2 regions of the Stenotrophomonas sp. YJH_SMC_130 genome follow, and region 1 is predicted to be linked to the other one. Evidence: predicted binding sites of a transcription regulator. Region 1 holds the regulator's gene; the other holds the start of a gene.

Region 1 (7,662 bases):
GGACGCGGTGCTGGCGAGGTTCGGCGCATGAACCTGCCCACCCTGAACTGGCGCACCGTGCTCGGCATCGGCCTGCTGCTGGCGGCCCTGCTCAGCAGCTGGGCCGCCCTGCGCAACCGTGACAAGGGCCCGGCCACTGCCGGCCAGGACGCCGGCGTGGACTACATCCTGCACGACTTCCAGATCGTCGCACTGGATGAGCAGGGCAAGGAATCGACCACCCTGCGCGCACCGCGGCTGGAACGGCAGCGCGGCGACCAGACCATCAACATCGCCACCCCACTGTTCGAGATGCCGGACAAGGATGGCAAGCACTGGACCCTGCGCGCCGAGACCGGCTGGCTCAGTGCCAAGGGCGACGAGATGAAGCTGCGCGGCAATGTCGCTGGCGACAGTCCGGCCGATCCGGGCGTGGTGCCGACCACGTTCCGCACCGACCACCTGGATGTGTTCCCGAAGGAAAACCGTGCCCGCACCGATGCGCGGGTCACCATGACCCGTCCCGGCATGGAACAGTCCGGCGTCGGCTTCGAGGTGGATTCGAAGAACAACACGTATCATTTCCTCAGCCAGTCCAAGGGCCGTTACACGCCCCGACGCTGATTCCGCCACCCTCCTGCGACGTCCCCGGACCGGCGCAAGGAAGGCGGCCCACCCACCCGCCGCCGGTTTCCCGGACGGCCCCACCGGTAGAACGGACCCCGATGAAGATCCCCTTTGCAGCCGTACTCGCGCTCGGTCTCCTGGTTCCCAGCGCTGGCTTTGCCAAGTCCACTGATCGCAACGAGAACATGAACATCGACTCGGGCGCCCAGTCGGGCGTGCTCACCGGCGATGGCAAGACCGTGCTCTCGCAGGGCGTGACCGTTACCCAGGGCACGCTGGACATCCGCGCGTCCGAAGCGGAGATCTACCTCAAGGACGGCGAGGCCGTGCGTGCGGTATTCACCGGCAAGCAGGCCACGATGAAGCAGCAGCTCGACGACGGCACCTGGATGGACGCGGTGGCTGATCGCATCGACTACGACATCAAGACCGAGATCATCACCCTGACCGGCAGCTACAAGGTCACCAGCGCGCGCGGCACCAATGCCGGCCAGCGCATGGTCTACAACACCCGCACCGGGGAGATGAACTCCGGTGGCGATGGCAGCCGCGTGCGCACTGTCATTCCGCCGAAGAACAAGAACGCGGCGGCACAGCCGGCCGCCGCACCCAAGGCGGCGGCTCCTGCCAGCGCGCCGGCCAGGCCGGCGGGGAGCAAGAAGTAATGCTCGTCGCCAAGGGCCTGCGCAAGCGCTACAAGCAGCGCGAAGTCGTCAAGGACTTCGGGCTGACCCTCGACGCCGGTGAAGTGGTCGGCCTGCTCGGCCCCAACGGTGCCGGCAAGACCACCTGCTTCTACATGATCGTCGGCCTGGTCGCCGCCGATGCAGGCAGCATCGTGCTCGACGGCAAGGACATCACCAGCGACCCGATGTACACCCGTGCCAAGCAGGGCGTGGGCTACCTGCCGCAGGAGCCGTCGGTGTTCCGCAAGCTGACCGTGGCCGACAACCTCCGCCTGGTGCTTGAACTACGCGAAGACCTGGATTCGGCCGGCCGCGAGCGCGAATTGAACAGCCTGCTCGACGAGCTGCAGCTGGGCCATGTCGCCGACCAGCTCGGTGCCAGCCTGTCCGGTGGCGAACGTCGTCGCTGCGAGATCGCCCGCGCACTGGCCGCGCAGCCGCGCCTGATCCTGCTCGACGAACCGTTTGCCGGTGTCGACCCGATCTCGGTGGGCGAAATCCAGCGCATCGTCACCCATCTCAAGCAGCGTGGCATCGGCGTGCTGATCACCGACCACAACGTGCGCGAGACCTTGGGAATCTGCGACCGCGCGTATATCCTCGCCGAGGGCACCGTGCTGGCCCAGGGCTCGCCGGAGGCGATCCTGGACAACGCTGACGTACGTCGCGTCTACCTTGGGGATTCCTTCAAGCTGTGACCGCAGGTGCTGGGTCCCTTTCCTTCCATTCGGCACAGGCATGAAGACTCGGCTGCAGACATCGTTGGGACAGCAGCTGGTGCTCACCCCCCAGCTGCAGCAGGCGATCAAGCTGCTGCAGATGTCCACGACCGAGCTGGAGCTTGAAATCGCCCAGGCCGTGGAAAGCAATCCGCTGCTGGACTGGGCCGACAGCAACGACAGCAGTGCCGCCAATGAAGGCGGCGACAACACGGACGCCGACACGCCGGCCGAACGCACCGACAATGGCGACGACTGGGCACCGGCCGAGCTCGACTGGAGCGCTGCCGGCAGTGGCGGCAGCTTCGACGATGATGATGACACCGGCAGCGCCGCCGAGCGCGTGGCCGAAACCGAGACGCTGGCCGACCACCTGCTGTGGCAGCTGCACCTGTCGCATCTTTCCATGCATGACCGCAGCATCGGCGCTGCGCTGATCGATGCGTTGGACGACGACGGTTACCTGCGCGAACCGCTGGCCACCATCGCCGAAACCCTGCTGCCGTCGGTCCATGCCGATGAGGATGAAATCCTTGCGGTGCTGCATCGCATCCAGCGCTTCGACCCGGTCGGCGTTGCCGCACGCACGCTCGGCGAATGCCTGCAGCTGCAGCTGGATGTGTTGCCTGGCGACACCGCGGGCCTGGCGCTGGCGCGGCAGATTGCCGCAGGCCCGCTGGAACGGCTGCCACGCAGTGGCGTCGCCGGTCTGGCCCATGAACTGAAACAGCCGCTGGATGAGGTCGAGACGGCGGTCGCCCTGCTGCGCTCGCTGGACCCGCGTCCAGGGACCCAGATCGCGCCGCTTTCGCAGGATACCTACGTGGTGCCCGACGTGGTGGTGTGGCGGCAGAACGGCATCTGGCGCGCGGCGCTGGCCGCCCATGCCGGGCCGAAGGTGGTGATCCACCGTGGCTACGAACAGCTGATCCGCCGCTGTGGCGAGGCCGACGCCGGCTACCTGCGTGGCCAGCTGCAGGAGGCGCGCTGGCTGCTGAAGGGCCTGCAGCAGCGCGGCGAAACCCTGCTGCGGGTGGTGCGCAGCCTGATCCTGCAGCAGGCCGGTTTCCTCGAGTTCGGCGAACAGGCGCTGCGTCCGCTGACCCTGCGCGAGATCGCCGCCGAGCTGGGCCTGCACGAGTCGACGGTGTCGCGCGCGATCGCCCGCAAGCATGTGCGCACGCCGCGCGGCACGCTGCCGCTGCGTGCCTTCTTCGCCTCGGGCATCGATACCGAAGGCGGTGGCGAGGCGTCCAGCACCGCCATCCAGGCGATGATCCGGCGCCTGATCGACGACGAAAATCCGCGCAAGCCGCTTTCTGACGCCAAGCTGGCTGACCTGCTCAAATCGTCGGGAATTCCAGTAGCGCGACGCACCGTGGCGAAGTATCGTGAAGCCATGAACATCTCCGCCTCGCACGAAAGGGTCAGAATCGCTTGACGCACCGCCGCGCCCGGCGGAGAGGTTCATTGGCACATCCGAACACAGGAGAAACCCGATGCGCATCGAAACGTTTGGCAAAGACGTCGAAGTCACCCCGGCCCTGCAGTCCTATGTGGAGGAGAAGCTGGCCCGGATCGGAAAACACTTCGACCAGCACTGCGAAGCGCGGGTGACCCTCAAGCTGCAGAAGACCGAACACCACGTCGACGCCAGCCTCAACATCCCGGGGCAGACCCTGCACGCCGAGGCCGGCGGCCAGACCATGTATGCCGCGATCGACCTGCTTGCGGACAAGCTTGACCGCCTGGTCATCAAGCACAAGGAGAAAAAACAGCAGCACGCACCGCTGCCGGTGGGCGACAATGGTGGCTGATCGCCACCGTTCCCCGCAGACATGCCCCTGACTGACCTCCTGGCGGCCGTGCAGACCCAGCTCTGCGCGGCCACCGACCGCGACAGCGTCCTGCAGGCCGCCGCCGGGTTGCTGGCCTGCCGCCAGGCCAATGCCGAACAGATCTATCTGAACCTGTGCCAGCGCGAAGCCCTGGGCAGCACCGCGATCGGCCACGGTATCGCCATCCCCCACGGCCGCGCGCCGACCCTGGACCGCCCCCGTGGCGCCCTGCTGCGTCTGGCGGCCCCGGTCGACTTCGGCGGCGATGAGCCGGTGGACCTGGTGTTCGCGATGGCCGTCCCGGCCCACTACACCCACCAGCACCTGATGCTGCTGTCCGAGCTGGCCGAGCTGTTTTCCGCGCCGGATATCCGCCAGGCCCTGCGTGAGGCCGGCGATGCCCGGGCCCTGCGCGAGGCGCTGGACATGACCCCACCTGCGAGCGCCGCATGAATACCAGCATCACCGCCCGTGAACTGTTCGAACAGCAGCGCGAGCGGCTGGGGCTACGCTGGGCCGCAGGCAAATCCGGTGAGAAGCGCGAGCTGGAGGCCGGCAATACCGTCTCGCGGCGTCCCTCGCTGGCCGGCTACCTCAACGCCATCTATCCCAACAAGGTGCAGATCCTGGGCACCGAGGAACTGTCCTGGCTGGATGCGCTGGAACCGCGCCAGCGCTGGGAGACCATCGAAAAGATCATGCAGTCGCACCCGCTTGCGCTGGTGCTGACCCGCAACCAGGCCTGCCCGGAAGACCTGCGCGCCGCCGCCGATGAATCCGGCACGCCGCTGTGGTTGTCGCCCAAGCGCGGCCACGAACTGCTCAACCACCTGTCCTACCACCTGGCGCGCACGCTCGCACCGAGGGTGATCCTGCACGGCGTGTTCATGGAGATCTATTCCATTGGCGTGCTGATCACCGGCGAGGCCGGGTCGGGCAAGAGCGAGCTGGCGCTGGAGCTGCTCAGCCGTGGTCACCGCCTGGTCGCCGACGACGCCCCCGAGTTCACCCAGATCGCCCCGGATGTACTCGACGGCACCTGCCCCGAACTGCTGCAGGACCTGCTGGAAGTGCGCGGCCTGGGCGTGCTGAACGTGCGCGAGATGTTCGGCGACACGGCTGTAAAGAAGAACAAGTACCTTCGGCTGATCGTCCACCTGACCAAGCCGATGACCGAACCCACCCCGCATGGCTACGAGCGTCTGACCGGCGACTCGGGCACCCGCCATGTGCTGGACCTGGACGTTCCGCTGATCACCCTGCCGGTGATGCCCGGCCGCAACCTGGCCGTGCTGACCGAAGCCGCCACCCGCCTGCACATCCTGCGCACCAAGGGCATTGATCCGGCGGCCATGTTCATCGCCCGCCACAGCAACCTGCTGGAACGGCGAACACCCTGATCCCCCTGCCCCTCGAAGAGCCTGTCCATGAGCACCGCAATCCCCACCGCCCCGACCCTGATCATCGTCAGCGGCCTGTCCGGCTCGGGTAAATCCGTCGCCCTGAAGACCTTCGAGGACCAGGACTACTACTGCTCGGACAACCTGCCGATCCACCTGCTGCCGGACTTCGTGCGCAGCCTGCTGGCCAACCACGACGGCAGCGCACCGCGCCGCCTGGCCGTAGGCATCGATGTCCGCGGCCAGGCCGACCTGAGCCAGCTGGGCGACTGGCGGCAGCTGGCCACCGACGCCGGCGTGGAAGTGAAGGTACTGTTCTTCGAGGCCAGCGACGAAACGGTGCTCAAGCGCTACGCCGACACCCGCCGTCGCCATCCGCTGAGCCAGCTGGGCCTGTCGCTGCCCGAAGCGATCGCCCGCGAGCGCGAACTGACCGCACCGTTGCGCCGCGAGGCCGATGCGGTGATCGATACCAGTACCCTCAACGTGCACCAGCTGCGGCGGCGGATCATCACCGAGTTCGCGATGGACCATGCCACCGGCCTGTCGCTGCTGTTCGAATCATTCGCCTACAAGCGCGGCGTACCGGCCGAGGCGGACTTCGTGTTCGATGCGCGGGTGCTGCCCAATCCACACTGGGACCCGGACCTGCGCGCGCTGAGCGGCCGCGAGCCGGGCGTGCGCGACTATCTGGAAGCACAGCCCGACGTGCAGCGTTACCTGGCCCAGCTGATGGATTTCCTGGATACCTGGCTGCCGAAACTGGGGGATGGCACCCGCAGCTACGTGACCGTGGCGTTCGGCTGCACCGGAGGCAAGCACCGCTCGGTGTTCCTGGCCGAGCGCATGGCCCGGCACGCCCGCGAGATGGGCTGGCAGGACGTGGCCACCTACCACCGCGAACAGGATTGAGGGTGGTCGGCCGGGCTGCGCCCGGCACCCGCCGGTCGTGCCGGCCGCTGGCCGGCAACAGCAACAGCAACAGCGGCATTTCGAGGGATGCGGGGCGGTGTGGGCTGCAGGACACGCCGTGGATGAATCCCGGTCAGGCATCGAAAAAACGGAAAGGGGCGGCCCCCTTTTCAACAGGAAAGGGCCCGGACCCGAGCAACGCTGAATACGGGACACAGTGCCCCTCATCTGCTGCTATCGCCAATTCACCTTGACCTGTTAACGTGCAGTAATGACCTGTGGCATTCTCCTCGTAACACATCCGGGGGTCGGGCCCGCCCTGCTTGAGGTGGCGACCCGGCTCCTGCGGCAATTGCCGCTGAAAACCGAAGCTTTCGAAGTACCGTTCGACGCAGACCTGGACGCCCTGCTCCCGCTCGCCTCGGCCGCCCTGCGGCGGGTCGATGCAGGGGATGGCGTGCTGATCCTGACCGACCTGTACGGCGCCAGCCCCGCCAACCTTGCCGGGCAGCTGGCCCGGCTGGGGACCCCGGTTCGCCGAGTGTCAGCGCTGAGCCTGCCGATGTTGCTGCGGGTGATGAATTATCCGGAACAGGGACTGGATCAACTGCCCGCCACAGCCGCGGCGGGTACCCGTAATGGAGCGATAGTCGACGATGCTTGAACGAGAACTCACCGTCAGCAACCGCCTGGGCCTGCATGCCCGGGCCACCGCCAAGCTGGTGCAGACCCTGGCGCCGTTCCGCTGCAACGTGACCATGGCCGCCAAGGGCCGTGAGATCAACGCCAAGAGCATCATGGGCGTGATGCTGCTGGCCGCCGGCCAGGGCACCCCGGTCACCGTGCGCATCAACGGCGAGGACGAAGCCGCCGCGATGGAAGCGGTGGTCGGCCTGTTCGAACGCCGCTTCGACGAGGACAGCTGAGCGTGCCGCGCGCACGCGCCAGCCAGGTCCTTTCCGGCCAACGGCCGGTACAGCTGCTGGCCGGCCACGGCGCCGCGCGCGGAACGGCGATGGGCCGGGCACGCGTGCGGCTGCCGCATGCGCTGGAGGTGGCCGAGCAGCGCGTGGCCGCCCACCAGGTCGAGGCCGAACTGGCGCGCCTGCACCGGGCGCTGGATGCCGCGCGTACGGAAATGCACGAGCTGCGCCAGCGCCTGCATGGCGCCCTGAACCAGGAAGTGGGCGAGTTCCTCGACCTGCACGCGCTGCTGCTGGACGACCCCGAGCTGCTGCACGGCCTGGACGAGCTGATCCGCAGCGGCCCGTACAGCGCCGGCTATGCCTTGCGCCTGCAGCGCGACCGCCTGGCCAAGGTCTTCGATGGCATGGACGATGCCTATCTGAAGAGCCGCATGGACGATCTCGACCATGTGATCGGGCGCATCCACGCCTTCCTGCAACCCGAACGGCCGTCGGCGGTGAAAGGCCTGGCCGGCGAGATCCTGGTCTGCGACAACATCGCCCCCTCCGAGCTGGCGCAGCTGCAGGCACAGGGC
Region 2 (7,662 bases), on a different contig from region 1:
GGCAGGCACTCCACCAGGGGCAACTGGCCGAACTCGCGCACCAGGGTGACCTTGTACTTGAGTTCGTTCCAGATGATGTTGATGGTCGATTCCAGGCCCGCATGCAGGTCGACCAGCTTCCACGACTCGTCGCGGCCGGAATACGAGAAATCCTTCAGGTCGCGCACGATGCGGGTGACCCGCTCGATGCCTTCGCGCGATTCCGCCATCAGCTGCGGCAGGTCGCGGCTGATGAAATCGATATCCAGGCGGTCACGGATATCATCGATTTCCGGGATCAGCGCTTTCGGGTCCGGCGCACGCAGGGCGCGCTCGTAGGCTTCGATCACGGTGAACAGGCTGCGCAGGTATTCCTGCAGGCTGCCCAGGTTGGAGTGCACGTAACCGATCGGGTTGTTGATCTCGTGCGCGACGCCGGCGGCCAGCTGGCCGATCGACGCCATCTTCTCCGACTGCAGCAGCTTTTCCTGGGTGCCATTGAGGCGCAGGTAGGCCTGGCGCAATTCGGCATGGCGCTGCTGCAGCTCCCGTTCGTAGTCTTCCTGCCCTTCGATGTGGCGGAACAGGGCGAGGAAATGCCCCTGGCCGACCGGACCATGGTGGTACAGATGGGCGATGACCACGCCCTCGCCCAGCGGCAGGCTGCCATTCCAGTGACCATGCTGGCGAGCCTGTTCCAGCGCATCGGGCGGCAGCAGTTCGCGCAGGCGCTGCGGCGGCGGCAACCCGCCGTCCTCGCCACTGGCCAGCAGGTTCTGTGCGGCCGGATTGGCCAGGGCCACCCGCCCGTCATCGGTGAACAGCAGCAGGCCTTCGCGCAGGCGCTCAAGCAGGGCCTGCAGCACCGGCTGCGGCGGAAGGGGGGCGGTAACCAGGGCGTTGGCAGCGGACACGGCGACTCGGGACGTTCGAACAGGCGCCCAATATACGCGGTCATGCAGCGGGCTTCAGCCCGCCGGGAGGGGTTATGCGACCGCCGTCGCCTCAGGCCACGGCGAGGGGCCGGCCGATGCTGACCGTGTGCGACTGGCCCTTGGCATCGTAGGCCGAGGCGTCTTCGGTGCGGCCGAGCTGGCGCAGCGCCCAGTTCACCTCGCGGCGGCGGCGCGACAGCAGTACGCCGTTGGCCCGGTTGCGCTCGGCCAGTTCCTGCAGCTGTTCGCCCTCGCCCACCGGCGGCGCGCCTTCCAGCGCACGCAACGCTTCCAGCTTGGCGCCGGTAGCCCGGATCAGGGCGTGCACGTCGTGCTCGACCAGGGCCTGGCGTTCAACGTCCAGGGCCTGGGCGAGACGCTGCAGCGGCTCGCTCATCGCCGCAGTCATCCGTGCAGCTGCTGGTCCAGATCGAGCATGCGCGATGCAATCGCGTCCGGATTGATCTTGTAGGTGCCGTTCTGCAGCGACTCGCGCACGGCGGCCACGCGCTGGGCGTCGATCGCCGGGGCGGCGGTCAGCTCGCGCTCGATGGCCTGCAGGTTGGTGGCCTCGCCGGTCAGGCGCAGGCTGTCGGCCGCCTCGACCGGGCGCGCCGCCGCATCGGTGCTGACACCGGGCTTGTTGGCCGGGGTCGTCACGCTGCGCAGTGCCTGGGGGACCTGCAGGTTGCCGTCGATTTTCTGGCTCATGGGGTGTCCTGGAGTTGCCGTTCACAAGGGATAACGGCCGCAGGGCCGTGATCTTTAGGGATATTTTGCGGTAATTCAACGCGCCACGATTACGTCACCTGCGGCATCGACCGTGCCTTGCACGATCCGCCGCGAGGACAGGTTCTCGACCGAGACCCGTTCGTTCTCACCGGCATCACCCATCGCACGGCCGGCAATGCGGACCTCGACCGAACCGCGACGCGACACCAGGGCCACATTGTCTCCTCGCTTGATGAGACGCTGCACCACCAGATCGTTGTTCGACAGCAGGGCCCCGGCCTGCAGCGGACGGCGGGCGACGCGGCCGATCGCTGCATTGGGATCGGACAGCACCGCGCCGGCAATCCGGGCAGCGTCACGCTGGGCAGTGGTGATATCGGCGGCAGTGAGGGTTTCTCCAGTGCCGATTCCGCGGTTGAGCACCAGTACGGTCTGGTTGCGCCGCACCTTTACCGGCACGAACAGGCGCCAGCCGCCCGCATCCGGACAGCTGACCTCCACCGTGGTGTTGGCGGTGGGTTGCACCTGCAACGCGCTGCCACATTTCGGCAGGCGCAGCGCATCGGCCACCTGGGCCTCGCCCTCGCTGCCCGCCGGCAGCGTCGACAAGGCCGCAGCGCGGATGCTCGCCACCGGCTGCCAGTCGGCGGCAGCCGCCCACGGCGAGGCCAGTGCCAGCGCGATGGCGAATAGAGATGTGACCCGGCGCATGGCGCCTCCTTCAATCGGCAAGAGCTGGCCCAGGTGCGTGCAAGGCGTGTGCCAGAGGGGCAGAGCTGCCTCGGTCGAACATGGCGCGACACCACAATTGCGGTGTGCAGCGCGCAGTGGCAGAGCGCCCTCAAGTTTGGCGCCCAACGCGCCGATACAGCAGCCATGTCCCATGACCTGCTCAACCGGATCGACCAGCGGACCCGCCTGGCCGGCCACAACCGCCTGGCGCTGCTGCTGTTCCGTCTCGGCGGACGTCAGCTTTTTGGCGTCAATGTCTTCAAGGTGCAGGAAGTCCTGCGCCGCCCGGAGCTGTTCCAGGTGCCCGGCCTGCCCAGCCAGTTCGCCGGCGTGGCCGACGTGCGCGGCCGCTCGGTGCCGGTGCTGGACCTGGGCCTGGCGATCGGCCACCCCGAACGTGAGCCCGATGCCGATACCTCGCCGGGTTACCTGGTCGTCACCGAATTCAACCGCTCGATCCAGGGGTTCCTGGTCAGCGGCGTCGAACGCATCGTCAACATCGCGGTGGAAGACATCCACCCGCCGCCGGAGCTTGGCGCCGAGTCGAGCTACCTGACCGCGGTAACCCGCTTCCAGGGTGAGCTGATCCAGGTGATCGACGTTGAAAGCGTGCTGGCCGATATCGCCCAGGTCCGCGGTGACGCCGTACTCGATCCGGCGATGGCAATGCCCGCCGATGGCCCCCAGCTGCAGGTGCTGGTGGTGGACGACTCGCGCGTGGCCCGCCAGCAGATCCGCAGCGTGCTGGATCAGCTGGGCGTGGGTGCCACCCTGCTTTCCGATGGCAAGCAGGCTCTCGACCACCTGTTGCAGATCCACGCCTCGGGCGAAAACCCGGCCGAACGCTATGCCATGGTCATCTCCGACATCGAGATGCCGGCCATGGACGGGTACACGCTGACGACGGAAATCCGGCGCCATCCGGGCCTGGCCGGCCTCTACGTGCTGCTGCACACCTCGCTGTCGGGCGTCTTCAACAACGCCATGGTCGAGCGTGTCGGCGCCAACGCGTTCGTCGCCAAGTACTCGCCGCACGAGCTGGCTGACTTCGTGCTGGACCGCCTGCGCAAGGTGGCGATGGCGGCGTAGGGCCACGTCACGGGTCTCCGCCGGGCATGGCCCGGCGCTACCACAACCTCCCCGACCCCTGGGGTAGCGCCGGGCCATGCCCGGCGGACGCGATGTCGCGCGTGCTTTGGCACACCCCTTGCAGCTTCCCGGGCAACGTTCCCGTGGGAGTGCACCGTGCGCAACCTGATTACCGACTACCTGGGCGTCCACGCCCAGGCCATGCCGTTGCGCGAACAGCGGATGAAGCTGATCGCCAGCAACCTCGGCAATGCCGACACCCCCGGCTACAAGGCCCAGGACCTGGACTTCGATGCCGCCCTGCGCCATGCCCAGGGGCAGGATGCCAACGGCCTGATGGCCACCACCCATGAGCAGCACTACGAAATCAGTAGTGGCCTGAACCCGTTCCAGATCGCGCGCGAGGGCGTGCAGCCCAGCCTGGACGGCAACACCGTCGATCCCGATGCCGAGCGTGCCGCCTATGGCCGAGCCGCGCTCGAGTACCGCGCCTCGCTCAGCTTCGTCGAGAGCAAGGTGCGTTCCATGCTGACCGCGATCACGGGGCAATAAGCCATGAGCAACCTGCCGATCTTCGATATCGCCGGCTCCGCGCTGCAGGCGCAGTCGGTGCGCATGAGCACCATCGCCTCCAATCTCTCCAACGCCGACACCGTGGCCGGGTCTGCCGACGCCGTGTACAAGCCGCTGGAGCCGATCTTCCAGGCCGTCACCAGCAAGAACGATCCCAACATCACCTCGGTGAAGGTGAAGGAGATCACCCAGAGCGAGGCGGCGCCGATCAAGCGCTACGAGCCGGGCCACCCGCTGGCAGACGCCGATGGCTACATCTACCAGCCCGACGTCGATCCGGTGGCGCAGATGGTCAACCTGATCTCGACCTCGCGCAATTACCAGGCCGGCGTGGAGATGTTGACCACCGCCAAGGAACTGGCCCTGGCCACCTTGACCATGGGCCGCTGAGGCCCGCAGCACCGGATACCGCCATGACCACCGCCGTCAACAACCAGACCAGCCAGGACGTCTATTCCGCGCTGGGCCTGAACGCCCCCAACAGCAACGCCACGAAAAAGAAGAACACGCTCGACCAGGCCGACTTCCTGCGCCTGATGACCGAGCAGCTGCAGCACCAGGATCCGCTGAAGCCGATGGACAACACGCAGATGGTCGCGCAGATGGCGCAGATGTCCACCGTGCAGGGCATCACCGATCTGAACAAGACGGTGAAGGGCTTCCAGGAATCGATGGCCAGCGACCAGGTGCTGCGTGGCGCGGCGCTGGTCGGCCACCAGGTGCTGGTGCCATCGGAAAAGCTGGTGCTGGAGAAGGAAGGCAGCGTCGAGGGCACGGTGGCCGCGCCGTCGGCCGGCATCATCACCGTGGATATCACCGATGCCACCGGCGCCAAGGTCACCTCGCTGAGCGTGGAAGCCAAGGCAGCAGGCGAAACCGCCTTCCAGTGGGACGGCAAGGACGCCAACGGCAAGCGCATGGAACCGGGCAAGTATTCCATCGTTGCCAACCATGTCGATACCGCCGGCAAGAGCACCAAGCTGTCCACCTATGTGCAGGCGCCGGTGGAAAGCGTGACCGTCGGGTCCGACGGCCTGTACCTGAACCTCAAGGGCCTGGGCACGGCCCCGATCGACTACGTGCTCCGCGTCAGCTGAGCCGCACATCCCGCATCAACCAGGAGCATCCCATGGGCTTCAATGTCTCACTGTCCGGCATCAATGCCGCCAACACCGACCTGAGCGTCACCGCCAACAACGTCGCCAACGTCAACACCACCGGCTTCAAGCAGTCGCGCGCCGAGTTCGCCGATCTGTTCGCCTCCACCAGCTATGGCCTGTCGAAGAACCAGACCGGCTCGGGCGTGCGCGTCTCCAACGTCGCCCAGCAGTTCATCCAAGGCCACAACGAGCAGACCGGGCGCAGCCTGGACATGGCCATTTCCGGTGAGGGCTTCTTCACCATGAACATGAACGGTTCGCGTGTGTACTCGCGTGCCGGCAACTTCCAGACCGATTCGGCCGGCTATGTGGTCAATCCGCAGGGCGCGCGCCTGCAGGTGTTCGCGCCGAATGCCGATGGCACCAACTTCGATGCCGGCCGCCTGGTCGACCTGCAGCTGTTGACCACCGACAGCCCGCCGAAGCAGACCAGCGAAGTGAAGGTGGGCTTCACCCTGCCGGCCAACGCCAAGCAGCCGACCGTGGCCACGTTCGACCCGACCGACTCCAACAGCTACAACCACTCCAGCGGCGGCATCACCGTGTACGACTCGCTGGGCGTGAGCCATATCCAGGTCTCGTACTTCGTGAAGGGCGCCAACCCCAACGAATGGACCGTGCACAACTATGTCGATGGCCAGCCCGCCGGCACCCCGACCGCGGTCGCCTTCGACAACAGCGGCAAGCTGACCGCCCCGGCCAACGGCAAGGTTGGCCTCGGCACCTTCACCCCGACCACGGGCGCTGGCCAGCTGAACATGACGCTGGACATCAGCGGTTCGACCCAGTACGGCGAGAAGTTCGCCCTGCGCAACACTCAGCAGGACGGCTATGCCGCCGGCAAGCTCAACGAGATCACTGTGTCCGAGTCGGGCGTGGTCTATGCGCGCTACTCCAACGGCGACGACAAGCCCCTGGGCCAGGTCGCACTGACCACCTTCAACAACACCCAGGGACTGGAATCGAAGGGCAACAACCTGTGGGTGGAGACCTTCGAGTCGGGCACGCCGCGCACCGGCATGCCGGACACCTCCAATCTCGGCAAGATCCAGGCCGGCTCGCTGGAAGCGTCCACCGTCGATCTCACCGAGCAGCTGGTCAACATGATCACCGCGCAGCGCAACTTCCAGGCCAACGCGCAGATGATCACCACGCAGGACCAGATCACCCAGACCGTCATCAACATCCGTTGATGAGCTGCTGACCCTGTCACGGAACTCCCCGCATGGATAAAGCCCTTTACGTGGCGATGACCGGTGCCCGCGCCTCCCTGCAGGCGCAGGGAACGCTCAGCCACAACCTCGCCAACTCGGATACTCCTGGCTTCAAGGAAGCGCTGGCCAACACCGAAGCCTTCCCGATCAAGGGTCAGGGCTTTGCCTCGCGGGTGGATGCGCTGCACGTCGACGCCGGCTTCAACCGCCGGCCCGGCGCGCAGCACATCACCGGCAAGCCGCTGGACCTTGCACTGCAGAGCGGCACCTGGCTGGCGGTGCAGGCGAGCGATGGCAGCGAAGCGTATACGCGTGGCGCAGCCCTGTCGGTGACGCCGAACGGCCAGCTGGTGACCTCTGGCGGGCGCACGGTGCTGGATGACAACAACAACCCGATCGCCATTCCGCCCTACCAGGCGATGGAGATCGGCGCCGACGGCACGATCTCGATCATCCCGCAGGGCGAAGGCCCGCAGACGATGGCGCAGATCGGCCGGATCAAGGTGGTGCAGGCGCCGGACGAGCGCCTCGAACGTGGCCTGGATGGCCTGTTCCGCAACACCGACCCGCGCCAGCCGTTCGCACCGGCACAGGGCACCGCCGTGCACAGCGGGCAACTGGAAGGCAGCAACGTCGATGCTGCCGGTGCGCTGGTGCAGATGATCCAGCTGCAGCGCCAGTACGAAATGCAGGTGCAGGTGATCAAGCACGGCGACGACAACGCGCGCAGCGCCAACAGCCTGCTCCGCCTGGGCAGCTGACGGATTTCCGGCGCCGCCCGGGCGCGGCGCTGGCACACCGCTTGCACACCCGCTACCAAGGGCCGCACCACGCGGCCGGCTTCACCAGACAGGACACCGAAGATGAACCAGGCATTGTGGATCGCGAAAACCGGACTGGATGCGCAGCAGATGCGCATGTCGGTGGTTTCCAACAATCTCGCCAACACCAACACCACCGGCTTCAAGCAGGACCGCGCCAGCTTCGAGGACCTGCTGTACCAGCAGGTGCGCCAGCCGGGCGGCTCTTCGTCGGCGCAGACGCAGCTGCCGACCGGCCTGCAGCTGGGTACCGGCGTGCGCGTGGTCGCCACCGCCAAGAACTTCGAGCAGGGTGGCCAGCAGCAGACCGGCCGCGCACTGGACGTGATGGTCAACGGACGCGGCTTCTTCGAAGTGCAGATGCCCGACGGCAGCTCGGCCTACACCCGTGATGGCTCGTTCAAGATCAACCAGGACAGCGAGCTGG

The links. The regulator sigma-54, encoded in region 1, starts transcription at its own class of promoters, with help from an activator protein. The targets are predictions, from matches to a motif close to TGGCACGNGCNTTGC.
Region 2: flgB (flagellar basal body rod protein FlgB) is a predicted target of sigma-54. The motif match lies at 3,575-3,589, and genes of this name have one in related genera.

What each region holds. Positions count from the first base shown of each region.
Region 1 covers NZ_JCAFSH010000001.1:657,359-665,020, forward strand. The annotation lists gene AC5P5V_RS03095 (KdsC family phosphatase) at 1-31, shown strand, start outside; gene lptC (LPS export ABC transporter periplasmic protein LptC) at 28-603, shown strand; gene lptA (lipopolysaccharide transport periplasmic protein LptA) at 705-1,271, shown strand; gene lptB (LPS export ABC transporter ATP-binding protein) at 1,271-1,990, shown strand; gene AC5P5V_RS03115 (RNA polymerase factor sigma-54) at 2,031-3,452, shown strand; gene hpf (ribosome hibernation-promoting factor, HPF/YfiA family) at 3,511-3,828, shown strand; gene AC5P5V_RS03125 (PTS sugar transporter subunit IIA) at 3,850-4,302, shown strand; gene hprK (HPr(Ser) kinase/phosphatase) at 4,299-5,249, shown strand; gene rapZ (RNase adapter RapZ) at 5,277-6,161, shown strand; gene AC5P5V_RS03140 (PTS sugar transporter subunit IIA) at 6,433-6,825, shown strand; gene AC5P5V_RS03145 (HPr family phosphocarrier protein) at 6,818-7,087, shown strand; gene ptsP (phosphoenolpyruvate--protein phosphotransferase) at 7,090-7,662, shown strand, end outside.
Region 2 covers NZ_JCAFSH010000011.1:8,453-16,114, reverse strand. The annotation lists gene AC5P5V_RS13245 (ATP-binding protein) at 1-893, opposite strand, end outside; gene AC5P5V_RS13240 (FlgN family protein) at 985-1,323, opposite strand; gene flgM (flagellar biosynthesis anti-sigma factor FlgM) at 1,320-1,625, opposite strand; gene flgA (flagellar basal body P-ring formation chaperone FlgA) at 1,701-2,357, opposite strand; gene AC5P5V_RS13225 (chemotaxis protein) at 2,523-3,467, shown strand; gene flgB (flagellar basal body rod protein FlgB) at 3,624-4,019, shown strand; gene flgC (flagellar basal body rod protein FlgC) at 4,023-4,430, shown strand; gene AC5P5V_RS13210 (flagellar hook assembly protein FlgD) at 4,454-5,137, shown strand; gene flgE (flagellar hook protein FlgE) at 5,170-6,393, shown strand; gene AC5P5V_RS13200 (flagellar basal body rod protein FlgF) at 6,426-7,175, shown strand; gene flgG (flagellar basal-body rod protein FlgG) at 7,278-7,662, shown strand, end outside.